2 regions of the Arthrobacter flavus genome follow, and region 1 is predicted to be linked to the other one. Evidence: riboswitches for the same ligand, from Rfam matches in the RefSeq annotation. Region 1 holds a riboswitch; the other holds the start of a gene.
The links. A riboswitch is a leader RNA that binds a small molecule or an ion and turns the genes downstream of it on or off. The one in region 1 is predicted to bind cyclic di-AMP.
Positions count from the first base shown of each region.

Region 1 (4,728 bases):
GCCAGCCCCGACATCATTGGGATCAGCTACGGAGCCAGTGCCTCTGCCGTGGCAGCAATAGTGCTGTTCGGGGCGGCAGGCGTTGCGGTGTCCCTTTCCGCCCTGATCGGGGCCCTCGCCGTCGCGGCAGCGATCTACCTGCTCTCCCGCCGCGGCTCGGCGGCCGGGTACCGGCTGATCCTGGTGGGAATTGGCTTCGCCGCGGTGATGCACGCGGTAGTCAGCTTCCTGCTCACCCGCACCGATATCCGCACCGCATCAGACACTCTGGTCTGGCTCAACGGCTCCCTGAATTCCAGCAACTGGGACCGGGCCACGATCCTCATCCTCGCCCTGCTGCTGCTGATCCCCGCAGCGGCCGTCCTATCCCGGGGTCTGCGCGGACTGGAACTGGGCGACGACACCGCTGCCAGCCTCGGTATCCGGGTCGAACCATCGCGGCTGGCCCTGATCGCCGTCGGGGTGGCTCTCGCGGCCGTTGCCACTGCGGCCGCCGGGCCGGTGGCGTTCGTCGCCTTCCTCGCCGGCCCAATCTCCCGCCGCCTCGTGAAGGGGGCTGTCTCTCTCACCGCGGCCGGACTGGTGGGCGCGGTGATAGTTCTCGCCGCAGACTACGTGGCAGCCACCATGATTCCCGGCGTGTCACTTCCGGTCGGCGTAGTAACTGGCGTCCTGGGCGCGCCGTTCCTGCTGTGGCTGCTTGTGACCGCTAACCGGACAGGACAGGGAGGCTGAGATGGCGCTGAAAGCCAGCGAGCTGACACTCGCGTACGACGACCGCAAAGTGGTCCAGGACCTCACCCTTGAGCTGCTCGCCGGCAAAGTGACCGTGATTGTCGGCGCCAACGCCTGCGGCAAATCCACCCTGCTGCGTGGACTGGCCCGTCTGCTCAAGCCATCGGCCGGCGTCGTCAGTCTCGACGGCAAGGACATCCACTCGCTTTCCACCCGCGCCGTCGCACGCACCCTTGGCTTGCTGCCGCAGACGCCCGTAGCGCCGGACGGGATCACCGTCGCCGACCTGGTGGGTCGTGGCCGCTACCCACACCAGGGCTGGTTCCGGCAGTGGACCAACGACGACGACGTCGCCGTCGCCGCCGCCCTCGAAGTCACCGACACCCTTGAGCTCGCTGACCGTTTTGTCGATGAACTCTCCGGTGGGCAGCGGCAGCGGGTCTGGATTGCGATGGCCCTCGCCCAGCAGACTGACATCCTGCTGCTGGATGAACCCACCACCTTCCTCGACGTCACCCACCAGGTGGAAGTGCTGGATCTGATCACTGATCTGAACCGGCGCGACGGCACCACGGTGGCTATCGTGCTCCACGACCTTAACCTCGCCGCACGCTATGCCGATCACCTCATCGCCATGACCGACGGCCGGATCGCCGCGCAGGGCAGCCCCGCGGAGGTGGTCACCGAGGAGACAGTCACCTCAGTTTTCGGTCTGCAATGCCGCGTCATTCCGGACCCCGTGTCCGGCACCCCCATGGTGGTTCCGGTCGGCCGACACCACTCAGGCGACGGAGCTACTCAGTCGTCATCCGAAACGTCCACTGGGCAGGGGTTCCTGCCAAATCCGCAGGACACGCTGTCCGCGCATCACCTGGAGGCAGCAACATGACCGAAGTCAGCAACCGCACGGCCCAGCGGCGCGAGCGCGGACCACAGCGCACCGAGGGGGCCGTCTCGGCGGTATCAGCCTTCGACGTCGTCGTCACTCGGGTGCAGCGCCTCAGCGCCAACTTCCAACGCATCACTTTCGGCGGGTCCTGCCTCAGGAATTTCGGTGTGCAGGGACCAACGCTGGACCTGCGGATCAAGGTCTTGATCCCCGCCACCCGCGGGGACGATGCCCCCCGCGTGAACATGCGGGAGCTACTCGAGTCGCCACCCGAGGGATCAGGCTGGTATCAGCAGTGGCTTGCGATGGACCCCGCCGAACGCGGCGCCATGCGCACCTATACCGTCAGGGCAGCCCGGTGCGATGGCGACGAGCCAGAGATCGACGTCGACTTTGTGATGCACTTCGACGCTGAGGGGAACGGGGGACCGGCGTCGCTCTGGGCCGCCGCTGCCACCCCCGGTGACCGGATGTGGCTGATCGGGCCGAACGTCCACGCCGCGACCTGCACCACCGCTGGCTCCTACGGCGGGATCGAGTGGCGTCCGGGGCTCGCCCAGCATGTTCTCCTCGCCGGCGACGAGACAGCTGTCCCTGCTATCAGCGCCATCCTGGAATCACTCCCCGCCGACGTCGGCGGGCACGCCTTCCTCGAAGTGCCGGACCCCGCAGATTTCCAGGCCGTCTCCACCACCTCGGCAGTGAAGATCATCTGGTTGGCCCGCGGCGAACGCCCTCACGGTGAACTGCTGGACGCGGCGGTCCGAGACGCCGTTCGGGTACCCGGCTGGGTGTCACTGGCCACGCCGTTCGCCGTCGGCGTCGATGCCAGCTCCCGCGCCGGGCTGACCCTTGCCGCCGCTGCCGCCGCCACAGCGGGCCCTGAGCCGGAAGAAGTGAACATCGACGAGACGATCCTGTGGGAAACTCCGCAGCGACTGAACGCGTCTACCCTGAATACCTCGCTGAACCCGGACCGGCCCTCCGGTGCGCTCCCCTTCTATGCCTGGATCGCGGGCGAGGCAGCGGTGGTCCGAGGGTTGCGGCGCTATCTGGTGCGCGACGTCGGGATCGACCGCAAACAGGTCGCGTTTATGGGGTATTGGCGGAGTGGCCGTTCCGAGCTTGGCTAGTCGGCGCGCCGTGAGCTATGTAACGAAATTATAACTTCTCGGCAAAGCGTTCTATTCTTGTAGGGAGCCATCCGCATCTTTGTGGCTCCCGGACTGCACGCCTAACCCTGCCAGCAGCCGGTCCCCAATTCACCGTGGCAGGGGTGGAGGACCCATCTTCGGCAGTTATCTGCCTTGGGGTGCAGCCCTTCGCAAACCGCTCTTCCGCTCACAGGAAGAGCAGCAGTGGGCCGAGTCAACTCTTGCTCGAATCCGACAGCTAACTTCACCGGCGTTGCAGAGAGGCTCTTGTTTTGCTCCAGCCGGTCACATCCGGGCGCCGCCGCGCGTCCGCCCCACCGAAGTCCCCATCGACATCCAACCGTCGGCCAGCTGTGCTGGCCGTAGGCGTCCTCGCCGCAGCGGCCGGGCTTGTCCTCACCGCAGCCTTCCCCGCCCCGGAGTCTTCACCCTCGGCAGCGCCCACCGCAGCAAGCGGCGCCGCCGTGGCCGCCCCGGTTACTGCTGACGCTGAAGCCGACATTGATTTCGGCAGGGAGTCCCCGGTCGCGACGGCCGCAACTGCCGAGGCCAAAACCACTGTCCTGTCCAGCGACGCGGCGACGTTCATCACTCCCATCGAGGGTGCCGAAATTGCGTCATCGTTCGGGTACCGGGTGAACCCACTGGGTGGATACGGCGATGAACTGCACACCGGGACCGACTACGCAGGAGCCTGCGGTACGCCGGTCCTGGCATCCCGCGCGGGTACCGTAGTGGAGTCCGGGTGGCATGCCTATGGCGGTGGCCAGCGGATCGTGGTGGACCACGGCGGTGGCCTCGAAACCTCGTACAACCACCTCAGTGTGATCGGCGTGACCGTCGGGGAAAAAGTGGACAAGGCCCAAGGCCTGGGCGCCGTCGGGAGCACCGGCAACTCGACCGGATGCCACCTCCACTTCGAACTGCTGGTCGACGGCGAAAAAGTAGATCCCCAAACCCGGCTCTAGGTCAGGTACCGGCGATCCTCCCCACGGGGCGGGCACGGTGGGTGGGATTGTCTAGACATTCCCAGTGGTTGGGGCTGGCCAGTGGGCAACCGGAACCGGACCCGGAACCGGACCCGGTCCTAGACCGGACCCAGCCCCGGATCCGGTCCTAGGGCTCCGGGTGGGTGACGACCGCTGGATCTTTCCTGCCGTAGGGCATCCGCAGCCGCAACGAATTCGCGTCCACGCGCAGGGCCATGTGGGTGCCCTTGCCGAGGGGGTCGCCGTCGAGTTGGATCTCCTGCGGTTCGTCGAGCTGGATTTCGGCTTCCTTGCACTGGAAGTACTCAAGCGACGGGTCCTTGCCCTTCCCTCGGGCGAACAGCTTCCCGACGACGCCGAGCCAGCCCAGTCGACCGGTGGGCGCCACGGTCATAATGTCCAGCAGGCCGTCGTCAATCTTTGCGCCGGGGAAAATCTCCAGCCCGCCCATGATCTTGCCGCAGTTGCCGCCCATCACGCTGCGCAGCCGACGCTCAATGACCTCGCCGCCGTCCAGCGTGATCTGGGTGCGTGCGGGTTTGCCGCTCAGGTTCCGGATACCGGCGTCAACGTAGGCCAGCCATCCCACCTTGTCTTTGAGGTCATCGCGGGTGTCGGCCATGATCGACGCGTCAAATCCCAGTCCTGCCATCACCAGGAACACGTGCGAGTCCTGGGCGCGGTCAACCGTGACATGAACGACGTCGACATTGCGTTCGGTGCCGAACAGGGCAGCCTTGGCGGCCTCGCGCGGATTGTCGACGGCGATGTCCAGGTTCCGGGCCAGCAGGTTGCCGGTGCCAAGCGGGATCAGGCCCAGGGCGATACCGGTGCCGTTGACAACCTCGGCCACGCAGCGGACCGTTCCATCGCCGCCAGCGGCGATCACCACGTCCACGCCAGCGTCGACGGCTTGCTGCGCCTGGCCACGGCCGGGGTCGTCAGCCGACGTCTCCAGGTA
Region 1 covers NZ_BAAAIJ010000047.1:375,315-380,042, reverse strand. The annotation lists gene ABD059_RS11835 (FecCD family ABC transporter permease) at 1-735, shown strand, start outside; gene ABD059_RS11830 (ABC transporter ATP-binding protein) at 737-1,624, shown strand; gene ABD059_RS11825 (siderophore-interacting protein) at 1,621-2,757, shown strand; cyclic di-AMP (ydaO/yuaA leader) riboswitch at 2,863-3,046, shown strand; gene ABD059_RS11820 (M23 family metallopeptidase) at 3,132-3,746, shown strand; gene ABD059_RS11815 (diacylglycerol/lipid kinase family protein) at 3,895-4,728, opposite strand, start outside.

Region 2 (4,728 bases), on a different contig from region 1:
GCGAAGAAGTCGCCCGGCGCAATGTCGCCCACGGACTTGCCGACTGAGCGGAGCGCCTTTTCAACCATGGCGGTGCAATCTTGTCCCACACCAATCTGGGAGTACGCGGATCCGACCAGGCCAGCGGCGATGTTACCGGACGGTGCCGCCTCGGGTGCTGGCTTTTCGGCGGCGGGCGCCTGGACTGCAGCAGCTGGAGCGACCTCTGCGGCGGGCGCCTCGGCTGGGGCTGCCTCGACTGGGGCTGCGTCCTGCACCGCGGGCTCTGCCACCACGTCGGCTACTGGCTCAGCGACCGGCGCTACTGGCTCGACGACGTCGGCCTGCACCTCGACAGCCGGGACAACCTCTTCTGCGGCGGGCGTCGCCGATACGGCTGCCCGCTCGAAGGTGATGTCGGCGGTGGCGGGAGCGCTGACGGCGTCGGCGGTCACTGCGATCGAGTTCAAGGGGGTGGAGAGCTGGACGACCCGCTCGGACTCACCGAACCCGTGGGCTGGCAGCCCGGCGGTCAGGACCAGCCCTGACGCTGCGACGATTACTGCTGCCTGGCGGCCTACGGAACCAGCGTTCGAGGAGACGGCGCTTGAGATGGCCGTCAGCGGGCTGGTGTGCGTACGGGCGGCCTTGTGGCGGCCCAGAGAAGAGCTAGTTGACACGTTTGATTGCCTCTCCCAATTGCCTGCGAGGTGAGCTGTCGGATTCGGATGGGAGTCACCCGGTCATCTGATTCCCAGTGGAATCACACGACTTAACCCCAAGGATTTCTTGCGAAATCCACTAATTGGTTCCCCCGCCTCTGCCATGCGAATTGTGCGAACGGAACCTCAGGCAGTGGCAGAGCTAGGCGATCTGCTCGAGGGTGCCAAACCTATTAGAATTTGGCACGAGATCGACGGTACAGCAGATCGACCACAATGTCACATTCCGGTCACGGAACGGTGTGTCCTTGGTTACAGCCAGCCCATGGGGTCCACGGCCTGACCGTCAACCATTACTTCAAAATGCAGGTGGCAACCAGTGGATGCGCCGGTACTACCGCTCTGAGCGACGACGTCGCCGCGGTCCACCGACTGCCCTTCCTGGACGCTGCTGGATGAAAGGTGGTTGTACGTGGACTCAAGGCCGTTGCCGTGATCGATGACCACGCGGTTCCCGCCCCCGTAGGGGTGCCAGCCGGTAAAGGTGACGGTACCTGACGCGGCGGCGAACACTTCACTGCCGCACGAGCTACTGAAGTCCTGGCCCGAGTGGAGTTCCCCGCCCATGCCGGTGATCGGGCTTACCCGGTAGCCGAAAGGAGACGTGATGACCAGCTTGTCCATGGGGGCGGACAGGGAGCCGCGCGCCGCGGCAGGCACAGCCGCTGAGCCTGCAGCGGTCATGATCTCGCTGAGTTTGGCGTCTGCGTCGAAGGTGCTCTGCAGCGCGGTGCGGCTGAAATCGACCAGCGCCGCGTCGGGGACACTGATTTCCCGGGGCGCGGCAGTCGCCTGCGCGGTGGGTGCTGCTGCTGCGGCAACCGCGCTGTCGTCCTGCGGGACCGTCGCTGCCGTGGTGGGTAGCGTGACAGTCAGCACCAGCCCGGAGGCGGCGGCGGCGATGGCGAATTTTTGGCTCAGCCCGGTGAGCGAAAAGTCGCCCCTGACTCGGGTAGTGCGTCGTCGTTCGAGTCGGTGCGCGTCCCGAGGACGCGCGGCAGACACCGGGGCGCCGGCACGGCGACGCCCCGAAGCATGGTGCTTCGGCAATGGGTCCCTTTCGTATATGCCTGCGAAGTTAGCTGTCGGATTCGAGTTCGGGAAAAAACTCGGCCCTGACCGGTTCCGCCGAAGCAGATCCGGGTCTGGGCTTCACCCCAAGGCGACCGGTCGGCCGCCGTCTGATGGGTCCTCCGCCCCTGTCACGGGTCTCAGCATCCAAATCCGCTGACAGGGTTAGGCGTGCGGTTTAGATAACGCTGATGTATCAACGCCAGTTTTCCATCATCCACGACCATAAGCAAAAGAGATACATTCGTTATCTTTTCCTGTGGATAACTTGCGGCAACATTGAGCCTTGGCGAGCTAGACGCCTGGACCGGAAACCGACACGAACACGTGTGCAGCGACCTCTGGCGGGAGCTCCAGGGCACCGTCGATGCCCTCGACCCTGACCGATACGTAGTCGCCGACCGCCTGCACGGTGATGACGGTCCCGGGCCGCAGTCCGCCCTCATCGAGTTGGGAGAGCAATTCCGGGTCCACCTGAATGGGCTCGGCCAACCGGATGAGGGTAATCACTGACCCCTGGGGATTGGTGCCGCTGACCGACAGGAGGCTGCGGACACCGTCGGTGAAGTCTTGGGTTGGCGGGCCCCCCAAAGCCTCAAGCCCCGGAATAGGGTTGCCGTAGGGGGACTCGGTGGGCTTCCCCAGCAGCTCGTACAGTCGCTGTTCAACCCGCTCGCTCATCACGTGCTCCCACCGGCAGGCTTCTTCGTGGACATAGGCCCAATCCAGTCCAATCACGTCGGAGAGGAGACGTTCGGCGAGCCGGTGCTTGCGCATCACCCCGATGGCGCGACGGCGACCTAGGTCAGTGAATTCGAGGTGGCGATCGCCTGAGACGACCACCAGTCCGTCGCGCTCCATCCGGCCGATGGTTTGGGAGACGGTGGGACCGGAATGGCGGAGCCGTTCAGCAATCCGGGCGCGGAGGGCAACAATATTCTCTTCCTCCAGTTCCAGGATGGTCCGCAGATACATCTCAGTGGTATCGATGAGGTCCGTCATGCGGTTCAGCTCCTAGGCACTGGTGCGGGATGGAACAGCGGGCAGCTTTCGCGGTGGGAACGCGGCACGGATCGCCAGCGCCGAACACAAGTTCTACGCTCACCAAGGTTAACCCATTTCCCAGTTACCGCGGCAATCAGCGGCCACCGCCCACCCAGTCGTGACGTGTTCACAAATGCCGCCAGGGCCGGGTAGTGCGGCAGAATGTATCCCGTCTTGTGTCGCACGCTTACCCCCTTGGAGAGACCATGAGCATTTCCCCGGACCAACTGATCCCCGCTGGCCTCCTTCCCGCCGACGGGCGTTTCGGAGCGGGCCCGTCGAAGGTGCGCGACGAGCAGATGGAGGCCCTCGCGCAGGCCGGACGGACCCTACTTGGCACCTCCCACCGCCAACCTCCGGTGCGCAACCTTGTTGGCTCGGTCCGGGAGGGCCTGACCCGGCTGTTCAACGCGCCGGCAGGCTACGAGGTGGTACTGGGCGTGGGTGGCTCGACAGCATTTTGGGATGTTGCATCCTTCGGCCTGGTGCAGGACAAGGCCCAACACTTGTCTTTCGGGGAATTCGGGGCGAAGTTCGCTTCCGCCACCAACAAGGCGCCCTTCCTCCAGGCATCCTCGGTAATCACCTCGGCCCCGGGGACGCGCCCCAGCCCTGCAGCGGAAGCAGGCGTGGATGTCTACGCCTGGCCGCAGAACGAGACCTCCACCGGTGTCGCAGCGCCGGTGCACCGGATCGACGGCGCCGCACCGGATGCGTTGGTCCTCATCGATGCGACGTCGGCCGCCGGCGGTCTTGACGTGGATGTCAGTGCATCCGATGTCTACTACTTCGCTCCGCAGAAGAATTTCGCGTCCGACGGCGGCCTGTGGCTTGGCCTGTTCTCGCCGGCCGCACTGGAGCGGGCAGCCCGGATCGCGGCGACCGACCGCTGGATCCCGGATTTCCTGAGCCTTCAGACAGCCATCGACAATTCTCTCCTCAACCAGACCTACAACACCCCGTCCCTGGCCACCCTGGTGACTCTCAATGCCCAGGTCGAATGGCTGAACCAGAGCGGCGGTCTTGAGTTCGCTGCGGCGCGCACCGCGGAGTCCGCGGGGCGGGTCTACCAGTGGGCGGAAGCGTCCGACGTCGCCACCCCCTTCGTTTCCCGCACCGAGGACCGCTCCAATGTCATTACCACCATCGACTTCGAGGACTCCGTTGACGCTGCGCTGCTCGCAAAGGTGTTGCGCGCCAACGGGATTGTCGACGTCGAGCCGTACCGGAAGCTGGGCCGGAACCAGCTGCGCATCGCGACGTTCGTCTCAATCGAACCGGACGATATTTCAGCGCTGCTGGCCTGCATCGACTTCGTCATCGGCCGAGGCTAGCCTTCCGCCGCTACTTGGATCCCTCAGGTCCCTGCCATCCCCAGGCTCTGCGGATGGCAGGGACGCTAAGGATCGGTGAGAGGTTTCCCGAAGTCAGTTTCAATCCGCAGCCGCCGCCGTGGGGCCGGATCGTAGCGAAGCCGTAGGTGGTGGGCCCGCCAGGCCCAGATCATTCCCGCCAGTGCCGCAATGATGCCGGCCGCTGCAGCGACGGCGAGGCTCCACCGTGGGCCGAAAGTGTTCGAGACCAGGCCGACGATTGGCGCGCCGAGCGGTGTGCCGCCGAGGAAGATGGCGAAATACAGCGCCATTACCCTGCCGCGCATCACCTGCTCGGTGGTGGTCTGGACATACGCATTGGCGCTGGTCAGAAGTGTCAGCGCGAACAGGCCGACCGGGATCAGGGCGAGGCCGAACAGCCAGACCGTGGGCGCCAGCGCTGCTGCGGCGCAGGCGACACCGAAAGCTGCTGACGCCCCGTAGATGAATCGCAGTCTCGGTTTGCTGCGCCGGGCCGAGAGCAGGGCGCCCGCCACTGAGCCGATGGCCATCACCGACGACAGCACACCGAACACTCC
Region 2 covers NZ_BAAAIJ010000063.1:63,804-68,531, forward strand. The annotation lists gene ABD059_RS17335 (NlpC/P60 family protein) at 1-659, opposite strand, end outside; cyclic di-AMP (ydaO/yuaA leader) riboswitch at 665-828, opposite strand; gene ABD059_RS17340 (M23 family metallopeptidase) at 954-1,751, opposite strand; cyclic di-AMP (ydaO/yuaA leader) riboswitch at 1,754-1,928, opposite strand; gene ABD059_RS17345 (iron-dependent transcriptional repressor DtxR) at 2,067-2,774, opposite strand; gene serC (phosphoserine transaminase) at 3,023-4,150, shown strand; gene ABD059_RS17355 (MFS transporter) at 4,216-4,728, opposite strand, start outside.
Region 2: another riboswitch for cyclic di-AMP. It lies ahead of ABD059_RS17340 (M23 family metallopeptidase); the one in region 1 lies ahead of ABD059_RS11820 (M23 family metallopeptidase).